DNA from 4 places in the Erwinia billingiae Eb661 genome. Region 3 is predicted to be linked to each of the others. Evidence: predicted binding sites of a transcription regulator. Region 3 holds the regulator's gene; each other region holds the start of a gene.
The links. The regulator CRP, encoded in region 3, controls carbon source genes, mostly activating them, when cyclic AMP is high. The targets are predictions, from matches to a motif close to ATGTGANNNNNNTCACAT.
Positions count from the first base shown of each region.

Region 1 (3,133 bases), 740 kb from region 3:
TTGGACTGACTAACATGATGTTCAGGTTGAGCGCTTCGTTAATCAACTCCGGCTGACGATCGATCGCCAGTAAAAAGGCCGGTTCAACCGGGATAAACATCAACACATAATCCAGGGAGCGTAAACCGGGCAATTGTTGGTAATCTTTTCGGCTCAGCTGACGTAAATGCCCACGAATGGCGGCAATATGCTCGCTGATTGCCGCTTCGCGCTGCGCCTCATCGTCACCGTTGAAGTAACGTTCGTAGGCCACCAGCGTCATTTTGGCATCGATAACCACATCTTTGCCCTGCGGCAGACGCACGATCACATCCGGCTGCATCCGTCCGTTCTGTTCTAACTGAATGGTGACCTGGGTTTCATACTCATGGCCTTCCCGCAGCCCGGAGGCTTCAAGCACGCGGCTCAAGACCACTTCACCCCAGTTACCCTGGGTTTTATTGTCGCCTTTCAGCGCTTTGGTCAGGTTGATCGCTTCCTGCGCCATTTGCGCGTTCAGCTGCTGCAGGTTGCGGATTTCATGCGAGAGGGTATGACGTTCACGGGCTTCCTGGCCAAATCCGTCCTGCACCTGGCGGCGGAAGCCTTCCAGCTGTTCACGCAGTGGCGAAATCAGGCTGTTAAGGCTTTGCTTGTTTTGCTCATCAACGCGGCGGCCACTGTTTTCGAAAATCCGGTTTGCAAGGTTTTCAAATTGCGCGTTCAGCCGCTGCTCGCTGTTGACCAGCAGGCGCTGTTTCTCTTCAGCAGCCATGCGGGTTTCTTCAAGACGGATGGTGACTTCGCGCAGTTCGGCTTCCTGAGAACTGTTGATTTCCAGCTGGTTGCGTAATTCCCGCGTCAGCTGTTCAGTTTCATTGCGCCAGTGATCGAGGTGGTGAAGCTTTTCCTGGGCCGCAGACAGCGTCCCGTGTAGCTGGCGCAACTCGAGCTCATTCTGCCGTTGCGCCTGCTGACAGGTTTCGACCTGCTGCTGCAGCCGTTGACGCTCTTCGCGCAGCTGTTCCGCTGACTGCAGCAGCAATTGCCGTTCGGTTTCCTGCCGGGCTGAGACCTGCTGCCCGCGAAACCAGGCGATTGTCCAGCCTGCCAGCACACCGGCCAGCGCCAGACAAACGCCATAACTGATTGTTGCATCCACCTTTATTCTCCCGCATGGACTTATCTACGGGAAAAGGTAGAGGCCTACTGTATGAATGTCCAGATAAAAAGCGTCAGATTAGGCGGCGCGCCGCATCTACTACGATACGTACCGCATCACTCTCGGTTCTTTTCATCGTTTCCGCATCAGGAATTTCCTGCTGAGTGCGGTTGACGATCACACCCGCCACCATACCGGCCCGCAGTCCCTGACTGGCACACATGGTTAACAGCGTTGCCGACTCCATTTCATAGTTCAGCACGCCCATATCCTGCCATTCCTTCATTGAGTTCTGGAAACGGCTGACGACGCGGCCTGAAAAGGTGTCGTAACGCTCCTGACCAGGATAGAACGTATCGGAAGATGCGGTGATACCAATGTGGGTGGTTGCGCCTGCCGCTTTCGCCGCGTCGACCAGCGCCGTGGTGCAGGTAAAGTCCGCGACAGCCGGGAACTCCAGCGGGGCGAAGTGCAGGCTGGCGCCATCAAGACGCACTGAGCCGGTGGTGACCAGCACATCGCCGACGTTAATCTCTGGCTGAATAGCGCCAGTGGTACCGACGCGCAGGAAGGTGCGCACGCCCAGTTGAGCCAGTTCTTCCACTGCAATAGACGTTGAAGGACCGCCGATGCCGGTGGAACAGACGATCACCGCCTTGCCATCCAGCTCTGCACGCCAGCTGGTAAATTCACGGTGTGAAGCCAGATGGACCGGGTTTTCCATCAATGCCGCAATTTTTTTCACCCGCTCAGGATCGCCCGGCACAATCGCCAAGGTCGCGCCCTGCAAATCCGCTTTTGTTAAACCCAAATGAAAAACGTCTGAGTGTGCCATTTCAAACTCCTGTAACGGGAAAGGGGGATAAGGATCTGGCGGTCACAATAATGCAAAGCTGCCGAAAATTATGTGAATCGCATCACTTCGTCCAATGAAAGTTACATTGAATCAACAACAAGAAGTGACATACATCACATTTAAACACTCTTTCCTTTCGGATTGCCACAACTTGCCCTCACGGTCAGGTAATGGCAGTGTTAATGATGGGTAGAGAGCAACCCCCTGACCCAAACGTAATCCTGGCTATAGTTAGCTGATTGCGCTAATGCATGCATGGAGAGGACAATGAAAACCGACGAGAATACGACTCAAAAAATGAGCAATAATGGGTTCACTCCTGCGGTATCGCCTACCGCATCGACCACGATTATTACTGACAGTGACGCCATCCAGTCAGGTGAAACATCCATTCCTACTCAGGGCGAGAACATGCCCGCTTTTCACGCCAAACCGCGTCATGTCAGCGGCCCACTGCCGGTGATTCTGGTGGTTCAGGAGATTTTTGGCGTGCATGAACACATTCGCGATATCTGCCGTCGCCTGGCTGCCGAAGGCTATCTGGCGGTTGCGCCAGAGCTTTACTTCCGCCAGGGCGATCCTGCTGAATACGACGATATCCCGACGCTGTTTAAAGATTTAGTCAGCACCGTTCCGGATAATCAGGTGTTGGCCGATTTGGATCACGTTGCCAACTGGGCCTCCCGTCACGGCGGCGATATGCGCAATATGGGCATCACTGGCTTCTGCTGGGGCGGACGCATTACCTGGCTGTATGCAGCACACAATCCACAGCTGAAAGCCGCCGTGGCCTGGTATGGCAAAATGGTCGGAGAGAAGACGCTGAAGCAGCAGAAGCAGCCGGTTGATATCGCGGTGGATTTAACTGCGCCGGTGTTAGGACTTTATGGCGGCAAGGATGACAGCATTCCGCAGGAGAGCGTGGAGACTATGCGCCAGGCGCTGCGTGCAGCGAACGCCAAATCGGAAATTATTGTTTATCCGGATGCGGGCCATGCCTTTAATGCCGATTACCGCCCAAGCTATCATGAAGAGTCGGCCAAAGATGGCTGGCAGCGCATGCTCGCCTGGTTCCGGCAGAATGGCGTGAAGTAATAAAAAAAGGGGCGCCAGGCGCCCCACATCACTTCAATCAC
Region 1 is NC_014306.1:262,826-265,958, reverse strand. It holds gene rmuC (DNA recombination protein RmuC) at 1-1,141, opposite strand, end outside; gene udp (uridine phosphorylase) at 1,215-1,976, opposite strand; gene EBC_RS02600 (dienelactone hydrolase family protein) at 2,265-3,092, shown strand.
Region 1: the regulator CRP is predicted to act here: its motif matches at 2,099-2,116, upstream of udp (uridine phosphorylase).

Region 2 (3,133 bases), 890 kb from region 3:
CGTTCTGGTCACCGAACTGCTCTCCCTGACCGTAATGAATTATTTCTTTAAGAATGCCGTCATTCTTAAAATACAGCTTTCCTCACTTAACTACAAAACATACAAATGAGGTAAAAAATGTTAAAACTCAAAGCAGAATTGAGAAAAGGCGTCTTATACCTGCTCAAGAAAATGCCATGGTCTTATCAGGACCGAGTTTACTATTTTCACACTTTTAAGCGGTTACCTAACATTCGCCAGCCGAAACTGTTTAATGAGAAAATTCTGTACCGCAAATTCGTCACTGGCGACTATGTTCGTTATGGGAATCTTTCGGATAAAGTTTTAGTGCGCGATTACATAGCAAAAACAATTGGTGAAGAGTATTTAATTCCTTTGCTGCATGAAACGGCCGATCCGATTTCATTGCTGGGGCTTAAATCCTTAAAAAACACCGTTATTAAACCGAACCACGGTTCTGGTATGGTAGAAATCTTTCTTGAAGAACCAGACTGTATTCAAAAACAGTTGCTGGTGCGCCGCTGTGAAGAGTGGTTGCGCTGTGATTTCTCGCATCAGTCGCGGGAAATTCATTATCGCTACATTAAGCCGCGCATTCTGGTGGAAGAGTATGTTGGTGATGGCAAGTTTGCCGCCATCGATTACAAATTCCACATGTTCAACAAGAAAGACGGCAACTTTGAGTACGTGCTGCAGATCATCTACAACCGCTGTGGCAACTCACCGCTGTCGATGAACTTCTACGTCAACAACCTGGAGCAGTGCTTCTACAAGATCCGCGATACCGGACTGGATATCAGCGGGGATATGGAAACGTTGAAGAAGGCGCTGGAGCTGAGCAAAAAGCTGGCCAGTGACTTCGACTATGTTCGCGTTGACTGGTACATCAGCGAAGGGCAAATCTTCTTTGGTGAGCTGACCTTTACGCCGGGTGCAGGCATGGTGACCGGGCTGGATATGGGCCTGGATAAGATGATGGGTGATATGTGGTTGCAGGAACACAAAGCAGCCGTATTGCCAGCAACGTCAGGAAGCGTTACGCCGCTGCCGGTGGCCTTTAAGAAGTTTTGATTGAGCCGAATACAATAACGAGCCGCTGACTCTCTGAGTCAGCGGCTCGTTTGTTTTCAGGGCATAGGATAATCAGTTGGGGTGTGGCTCATCACGTCGATAAACACATCTTTGGTGATGTGCCAGAAGTTATGCAGGTTATCCATACTCAGAGTGATACCTAACAGCCCGGTAACGAACCAGCATGACATGCCGATACCCACGCCGGTGAAGACAAAGGCAATGCCTTTGTGGCTGGCCTGACGGCACTTCACGTTAAAGGTGCTGGCAATAAACATCATTACTGCACTAACCAGTTCCCATCTCATCAATACCAGGCTAGCGGTTAAGGTACCCATATCGTTCAAACTCCGAGATTTACTGCCCTGACAAGAGGCGGTGTCATCACCGATCCAGACGAAAAGTTGCCAGGTTGCTTTTCACTTGAACGGACATAACAGGTCACAGAAGTGTGATGACGGTCACATTATATCACTCGATTTTAAAATTTGAACAAAATTTAGACCTGGTATGGTAGTTTTTTGTCAGTGGAACATTAAGCCTTTTATTAACTGAGGTTTACCGATTTAATTCCAAAGTATGGGGAATAATCCGTATAGGGAAAGAATGAAAACCGTCTTACAGGCTATATTACTGCGCATAATTCCTTATATTTTGGAAAATAATTACTCTCCGATATCAATTTTATTTTTAATTTAAGGCAGTTAGCTTTATTTTGAGACGACAAATGACAATTAAACTCATTATAAATGATTAGCCCGATCGTCCGGTTCCACCTCTTATTTTCAACGGCACTGATGGAAACTCAGCAAAAACAGGTGCTTGATATTGCTAGCAATTAGCGGGGTTGTTCCATACTTAAACCTTACTTAGCTTTTATTTGACGTGACTTAAGTCAAATTACCTCTTTGAGATGAATCCGACCTCTTAAAAGTTGTACAACCCGCCAATGGGTTGTAGGATTTTTCATGGTAAAAATCCTTATAACTCATTCCCTTCCATTTCCACAGGGCGGGATCTCTACACCTCAAATACAGCTCCCGTCATATTCGCTAAAGCGAAATGCGGTAACGGAGCAATAAAAACAATAAAGGAGGCTTTGTGTTTTCGACTGACGCAAAACAGCGCCCGCTGACGCCTGATGACGTGGCGACCCTGAGTAGCCACTACGTGTTACGGGTCCAGCACAACCAACAGGGCCACATTACCTCTGTGGAAGCACTCCGTGCACAAGGCTAATTCAACGGCTAAAAAACCGCTGCTGACCTTACGCAAAAGTCTGCAACGCATTCATCTGGTGATCATCGTGGTGTCGCTGTTGTTCAGCGGCATCTCGTTGTCGGTGCTGTCGATGTTTGCCCTGCGCAGCTATGCGGAAAACAATCTCCAGCTGGTGGCCACCACCCTCGGCTACAGCGTGCAGCCGGCGGTGCTGGCGGGCGATGCGGATGCGGCTAACGACATCGTGCGGCAAATCGGGGCGAAGGCGGAGTTTGGCCACGTCAGAATTGTCGATGCCAGTAATCGCCTGCTGGTGAACTGGCCTCCATCCGGGGCGCAACATCATCAGGGCGCCGGGGAGCTGGTCACCCACTGGATTTTCCCGCAGCCTGCCAACGTGCCAATCGTGCACAACGGCAAGGTGATTGGACAGGTGTGGTTGAGCGGTGATGCCAGCCGGGTGCTGCATTATCTTAGCCAGGCGTTGAAGTGGCTGAGCGGCAGCCTGCTGGTGACCGCGCTGCTGGCCTCGTGCCTGTCCAACCGCATGCACGCGGGGATCCTCAGCGGGCTGCAAAATATTGCCTCAGTGGCGCACGACGTACGCCGACGGCGCGCCTTCTCGCTGCGGGTGCCGTCATCGTCGATTGCCGAGCTGAACAAGCTGAGCGGGGATTTCAACAGCCTGCTGGATGAGCTGTCAGACTGGCAGACCCATCTGCAGCGCGAAAACGACTCGCTGGCCCATCAGGCACGGCATGATGCGCTGACCGGTTTGCCTAACCGGACAGCGTTTGAGCAGGCGTTGCACACGCTGATGAACAACCCGCAAACCGCCGAT
Region 2 is NC_014306.1:416,101-419,233, forward strand. It holds gene EBC_RS03275 (MATE family efflux transporter) at 1-109, shown strand, start outside; gene EBC_RS03280 (ATP-grasp fold amidoligase family protein) at 118-1,071, shown strand; gene EBC_RS03285 (YjcB family protein) at 1,128-1,409, opposite strand; gene EBC_RS25675 (hypothetical protein) at 2,173-2,310, shown strand; gene EBC_RS03290 (diguanylate cyclase domain-containing protein) at 2,297-3,133, shown strand, end outside.
Region 2: the regulator CRP is predicted to act here: its motif matches at 1,521-1,538, upstream of EBC_RS03285 (YjcB family protein).

Region 3 (3,133 bases):
CGAAGCGGTGATGGATTCGGTGGTGCGATCCATGGAGGATTACATCAACTTTATTACGCCGCAGTTCTCCCGCACGCACATTAACTTCCAGCGCGTGCCGACGGTGGATACCTCTAACCCGTTCGCGGCGCGCGGTATCCCGTCGCTGGATGAAAGCTTTGTGGTGATCCATTTCCAGGCGCTGGAAGATATCGACTTCCCGTATTTGCTGTCGATGCTGCAGGGATCCTTTATCTCGCACATCAATACGCTGGTGGTGCCGGGCGGCAAGATGGGGCTGGCGATGGAGCTGATTATGGGGCCGCTGGTGAAGCGTCTGATCCAGGGTAAGAAAATAGAGTAAGCCCCGCGGGCACGGGGCTTAGGGCGGCGATGGGATGACTTACGCCGGTAACTCAATCACTTCATAGCTGTGGGTGATTTCCACGCCCTTGCCCAGCATCAGTGCCACCGAGCAATATTTCTCCGCGGAGAGATCGACGGCACGCGACACCGCTTTATCGCCTAAGGCCACGCCGGTGACGATAAAGTGCAGATTGATGTGGGTGAACAGGCGCGGGGCCTCTTCACGGCGTTCGGAGCTGAGCTTCACTTCGCAATCCTTTACGTCGTGGCGGCCCTTCTGCAGAATGGAAACCACGTCGATTGCGCTGCATCCGCCCGCGGCCATCAACACCATCTCCATCGGGCTCGGGGCTTTATCGCCCGCATTTCCGTCCATCAGAACCTGATGCCCGGATGAGGATTCTCCCAAAAACGTTAACCCTTCAACCCACTTGACTCGAGCCTGCATAACAATTTCCTCTAATTCATTCAGTTATCGCCAGATTACGCTTTAGGCAGAAAAACGGCAATGCGGCAATTTTCGCACTATGCTGAAGCGAGACAACACAAGACACTCGTTGAAAGCTGTGCTACAAACAAAGCTGTAATATTTTCGTCAGTACTCTACAGGCACGACGAAACGAATCGCATAACGAGCCAGGCTTTTAACAGAGGCCCGAATAAATTTCCTGATGGGAAACGCTTGACTATTTCAACGCCTGGCAGGGAACTCTGCCCCTGTATTTAGGCACGATTACAACAGAGGATAACAGCGAATGGTTCTCGGCAAACCGCAAACAGACCCGACACTTGAATGGTTCCTGTCTCATTGCCATATTCATAAGTATCCATCCAAGAGCACGCTGATTCATCAGGGTGAAAAGGCAGAAACCCTCTACTATATCGTCAAAGGTTCAGTAGCGGTGCTTATCAAGGATGAAGAAGGCAAAGAGATGATCCTGTCTTACCTCAATCAGGGCGACTTTATTGGCGAGCTTGGCCTGTTTGAAGAAGGTCAGGAGCGTAGCGCGTGGGTACGCGCGAAGACAGCCTGTGAAGTGGCTGAAATCTCTTACAAAAAATTCCGTCAGCTGATCCAGGTTAACCCTGACATTCTGATGCGCCTGTCTGCACAGATGGCGAATCGCTTGCAGGTCACTTCTGAGAAAGTGGGCAATTTAGCTTTCCTCGATGTGACGGGTCGCATCGCGCAGACCTTGCTGAACCTGGCAAAACAACCGGACGCCATGACGCACCCGGATGGGATGCAGATCAAGATCACCCGCCAGGAAATTGGGCAAATCGTTGGCTGTTCTCGTGAAACAGTGGGACGCATTTTGAAGATGCTGGAAGATCAGAACCTGATCTCGGCACACGGTAAAACTATCGTTGTCTACGGCACTCGCTAATCGGCTCTGATCCACGGCGCAACACCTGGTGTTGCGCCTTTTTATTTGGTGTGGAGTGATGTGGCGTCGACTGATTTATCACCCGGAGATCAACTACGCATTGCGCCAGACGCTGGTGCTCTGTTTACCGGTAGCGATGGGATGGCTACTGGGCGACTTGCAAAAAGGGTTGCTGTTTTCCTTAGTCCCTGCCTGTTGCAACCTCGCTGGCCTTGATACTCCTCATAAGCGCTTTTTCAAACGCCTGATCGTTGGCGGAAGCCTGTTTGCCTTCAGCAGTTTCCTGATCCAGTATCTTGCCGGTCACCACGTTCCCCTGCCCGTGATCCTGTTTTCGATGGCGATGCTGCTGGGCGTCACCGGTGAAATCAGCCCGCTGCATGGCCGCCTGCTGCCCGGCTCGCTGATAGCCGCAATCTTCACCCTTAGCCTGGCAGGACGCATGCCGGTGTGGGAACCGCCGATGCTCTACGTGCTCGGCACCATCTGGTACGGCGTGTTCAACTGGGTCTGGTTCTGGCTGTGGAAAGAGCAGCCGCTGCGGGAAACCTTAAGCCTGCTCTATCGCGAGCTGGCGGGTTACTGCGAAGCGAAATACACCCTGCTGACCAAACTCACCGATCCGGAGAAAGCCCTGCCTCCGCTGCTGGCGCGCCAGCAAAAAGCGGTCGACCTGATCACCACCTGCTATCAGCAGATGCATATGCTGTCAGCCACCAACAACAATCACCACAAGCGGCTGACCCGCGCGTTTCAAATCGCGCTAGATTTGCAGGAGCACATCTCCGTCAGCCTGCATCAGCCGGAAGAAGTGCAAAAGCTGGTGGAGCAAAGCCATGCCGAAGCGGTGATCCGCTGGAACGCGCAGACCATCGCCGCCAGGCTGCGTGAACTGGCCGACGATATCCTTTACCACAAGCTGCCCGAGCGCTTCACCATGGATAAGCAGCTTCAGGCGCTGGAGAAGATCTCACGGCAGAATCCGGATAACCCGGTGGGCACCTTCTGCTATTACCACTTCAGCCGGATTGGTCGGGTGCTGCGTACCCAGCGTCCCCTTTATCAGCGCGATTTGATGGCTGACCGGCAGCGCCGACTGCCGCTGCTGCCGGCCATCAAAAGCTATTTGTCGCTGAAATCGGCCGCCTTGCGCACCGCCGCCCGCTTTGCGGTGATGCTGACCTTTGCCAGTTCGCTGGCGCTGTTCTTTAATCTGCCCAAACCCTACTGGATCCTGATGACGGTCATGTTTGTCAGCCAGAACGGTTACAGCGCAACGCGCGTCCGCATCCAGCACCGTGCGCTGGGCACGCTGGCCGGGTTGGTGATTGCCGCGGTGACCTTGCGCCTGCAGGCACCCGAATCCATCGTGCTGCTGGTGATGCTAGCCATTACCCTTA
Region 3 is NC_014306.1:4,624,422-4,627,554, forward strand. It holds gene EBC_RS22550 (phosphoribulokinase) at 1-343, shown strand, start outside; gene EBC_RS22555 (OsmC family protein) at 383-793, opposite strand; gene crp (cAMP-activated global transcriptional regulator CRP) at 1,101-1,733, shown strand; gene EBC_RS22565 (YccS/YhfK family putative transporter) at 1,792-3,133, shown strand, end outside.

Region 4 (3,133 bases), 1.3 Mb from region 3:
TTATGCCGGAACAGCCCTGGCTGGCCTGCTGCCCGTGACGATCCCCGGCAGCATTATTGGCATGCTGATCCTGTTTGGTCTGCTGGCATTGCAGATCCTGCCGGTGGACTGGGTGAAACCCGGCAGCACCCTGTTGATCCGCTATATGGGCCTGCTGTTTGTGCCGATCAGCGTCGGCATCATGAGCTACACCGATATTCTGAGCGCGCAGTTTGGCCCGATCGTGGTCTCCTGCGTGCTGAGTACCTTTATCGTGCTGCTGACCGTCGGGCTGGTGTCACACCGGTTACACAGCCGTCCGCTGATCAAACCAGGAGCCGGCGATGAGTGATATCTGGTGGTCACTGCCGCTGACGGTGATGGTGTTTTTTGCCGCACGTCGCGTGGCGGCAAAGGTGAAAATCTCGCTGGTCAATCCGCTGCTGGTATCGATGGCGGTGATCATCCCGCTGCTGTTACTGATTCAGATGCCCTATGCGCGCTATTTCCAGGGTAGCTCGGTGCTTAACCATCTTCTTCAGCCTTCTGTCGTGGCGTTAGCCATTCCGCTGTATGAGCAGATGCATCAGATCCGCGCGCGCTGGAAGTCGATTATTGGCGTCTGCTTTATGGGCAGCATGACGGCGATGGTCTCCGGGACGGCGATTGCGCTGTGGATGGGTGCCACGCCGCAGATTGCCGCCACCATTATGCCGAAGTCGGTCACCACGCCGATCGCGATGGCCGTATCTGGCACCTTAGGCGGCATTCCGGCGATCAGCGCGATCTGTGTGCTGATCGCCGGCGTGCTGGGAGCGGTATTTGGTCATATGCTGCTGAACCTGCTGAAGATTACCGGCAAGCCTTCGCGCGGGCTGGCGATTGGCAACGCCTCCCATGCGCTGGGCACCGCGCGCTGTGCGGAGCTGGATTATCAGGAAGGGGCTTACAGCTCGCTGGCGCTGGTGATCTGCGGGATTATTACCTCGCTGCTGGCGCCGTTCCTGTTCCCGTTGCTGATGCACCTCTGGGGTTAAAATTTGCGATGCGTCGCGCATTTTGTAATTCGCTTTCATAAATTGCATTGCTTGCGTGATATCAATCACATATAACTCAGCAACTGCCCGCTACACTTAGCGGCCGAACTTGTTAAAGAGGCCCGATAATGCACCCACGTTTTCAAGCCGCGTTTGCCACGCAGCCGACAGCCCTGCAAACCGCCCTGCTGCCGATCCTTTCCGCTGCTGACTTTCAGGCATTCCTGACGCCAGCGCAGGTGGCTGACGTAAAATCCGCATCAGGCCTGGACGATCGTGAGCTGGCTTTTGCTCTGCTGCCGCTGGCTGCCGCCTGCGCCGTGGCGCCCCTCTCCCACTTTAATGTTGGCGCGCTGGCAAGAGGCAAAAGCGGACACCTCTATTTCGGTGCCAATATGGAGTTTGTTGGCGCGACCATGCAGCAAACCGTGCATGCCGAACAAAGTGCGGTCACCCACGCCTGGATGCGCGGCGAAGCCTCGCTGGAAGCCATCACCGTCAATTACACGCCTTGCGGTCACTGCCGCCAGTTTATGAATGAGCTAAACAGCGGCACCGCGCTGAACATTCATCTTCCGGGCCGCGCACCGGCCACGCTCGGAGACTATCTGCCCGATGCCTTCGGCCCGCGCGATCTGGAGATCAAAACGCTGCTGCTGGATGACGTTGACCACCAGCTGAGCATCAAAGGCGATGCGCTGACGCAAGCCGCGCTGCAGGCCGCCAACCGCAGTCATGCACCTTATACTCAGGCCTGGAGCGGCGTGGCGCTGCAATCCGCAGACGGCGCGATCTTCGCCGGCAGCTACGCGGAAAATGCCGCCTTCAACCCCAGCCTGCCGCCGTTACAAGCCGCCCTCAACCTGCTCAGCCTTGCCGGCCATGATGTGCTGACCATTCAGCGCGCGGTGCTGGCAGAAGCGCCAGATGCCAGGGTCATTCAGCGCCAGGCGACTCAGGCGACGTTGCACGCGCTGGGCTGCGCCAATCTGACCACCGTTCCGCTGGACTGATCCCTTCAACGCCAGGATGCAGCGTTACGCTGCATCCTGTTCAGCTTTCGCAAAAATTGAATACAAACCGTTCCTTTTGTTATAACCCGTTAACAAAAGCTGTACTTTCAGACTAATTATTTTAGGATTGGCCCACAACATCCCGATCCGAATGAGTATTGATTGCATGGAACTCGAATACGAAAGTAAACGACCGCTGTATATTCCTTATGCCGGCCCTATTTTGCTGGAATTCCCGTTGTTGAATAAGGGAAGCGCCTTCTCTGTAGAAGAGCGAAATGAATTTAACCTGCGCGGCCTGCTGCCTGAAACGGTGGAAACCATCGAAGAGCAAGCCAAGCGTGCCTGGAAGCAGTTTCAGGACTTCAAAAACGATAACGACAAACACGTTTATCTGCGCAATATCCAGGACACCAACGAAACCCTCTTCTACCGTCTGCTGGACAACCATCTTGAAGAGATGATGCCGATTATATACACCCCCACCGTCGGCGCGGCCTGTGAACACTTCTCCGAAATCTATCGTCGTGCCCGTGGCGTGTTTATCTCCTATCCGAACCGCGGCAACATCGAAGATATGTTGCAAAACGCCACCAAGCAGAATGTCAAAGTGATCGTGGTTACCGACGGCGAACGCATTCTCGGCCTGGGCGACCAGGGCATCGGCGGCATGGGCATTCCCATTGGTAAGCTCTCGCTGTACACCGCCTGTGGCGGTATCAGCCCGGCGTACACCTTGCCAATCGTGCTGGACGTCGGCACCAACAACCAGCAATTGCTGAATGACCCGCTGTATATGGGCTGGCGTCATCCGCGCATCACCGGCGAAGAGTACGATAACTTCGTCCACGAGTTCATTCAGGCGGTGAAGAGCCGCTGGCCGAATGTGGTGCTGCAGTTTGAAGACTTCGCACAGAAAAATGCGATGCCGATCCTCGAACGCTACCGTGACGAAGTTTGCTGCTTCAATGATGATATTCAGGGCACCGCCGCCGTTACGCTGGGTACGCTGATTGCCGCCAGCCGTGCGGCGGGCAGCACCATGAGCCAGCAGAAAGTGGTATTCCTCGGTGCAGGCTCTGCCGGCTGCGGCATCGCCGAGCA
Region 4 is NC_014306.1:3,322,882-3,326,014, forward strand. It holds gene EBC_RS16600 (CidA/LrgA family protein) at 1-331, shown strand, start outside; gene EBC_RS16605 (CidB/LrgB family autolysis modulator) at 324-1,016, shown strand; gene cdd (cytidine deaminase) at 1,145-2,029, shown strand; gene EBC_RS16615 (NAD-dependent malic enzyme) at 2,196-3,133, shown strand, end outside.
Region 4: the regulator CRP is predicted to act here: its motif matches at 1,070-1,087, upstream of cdd (cytidine deaminase).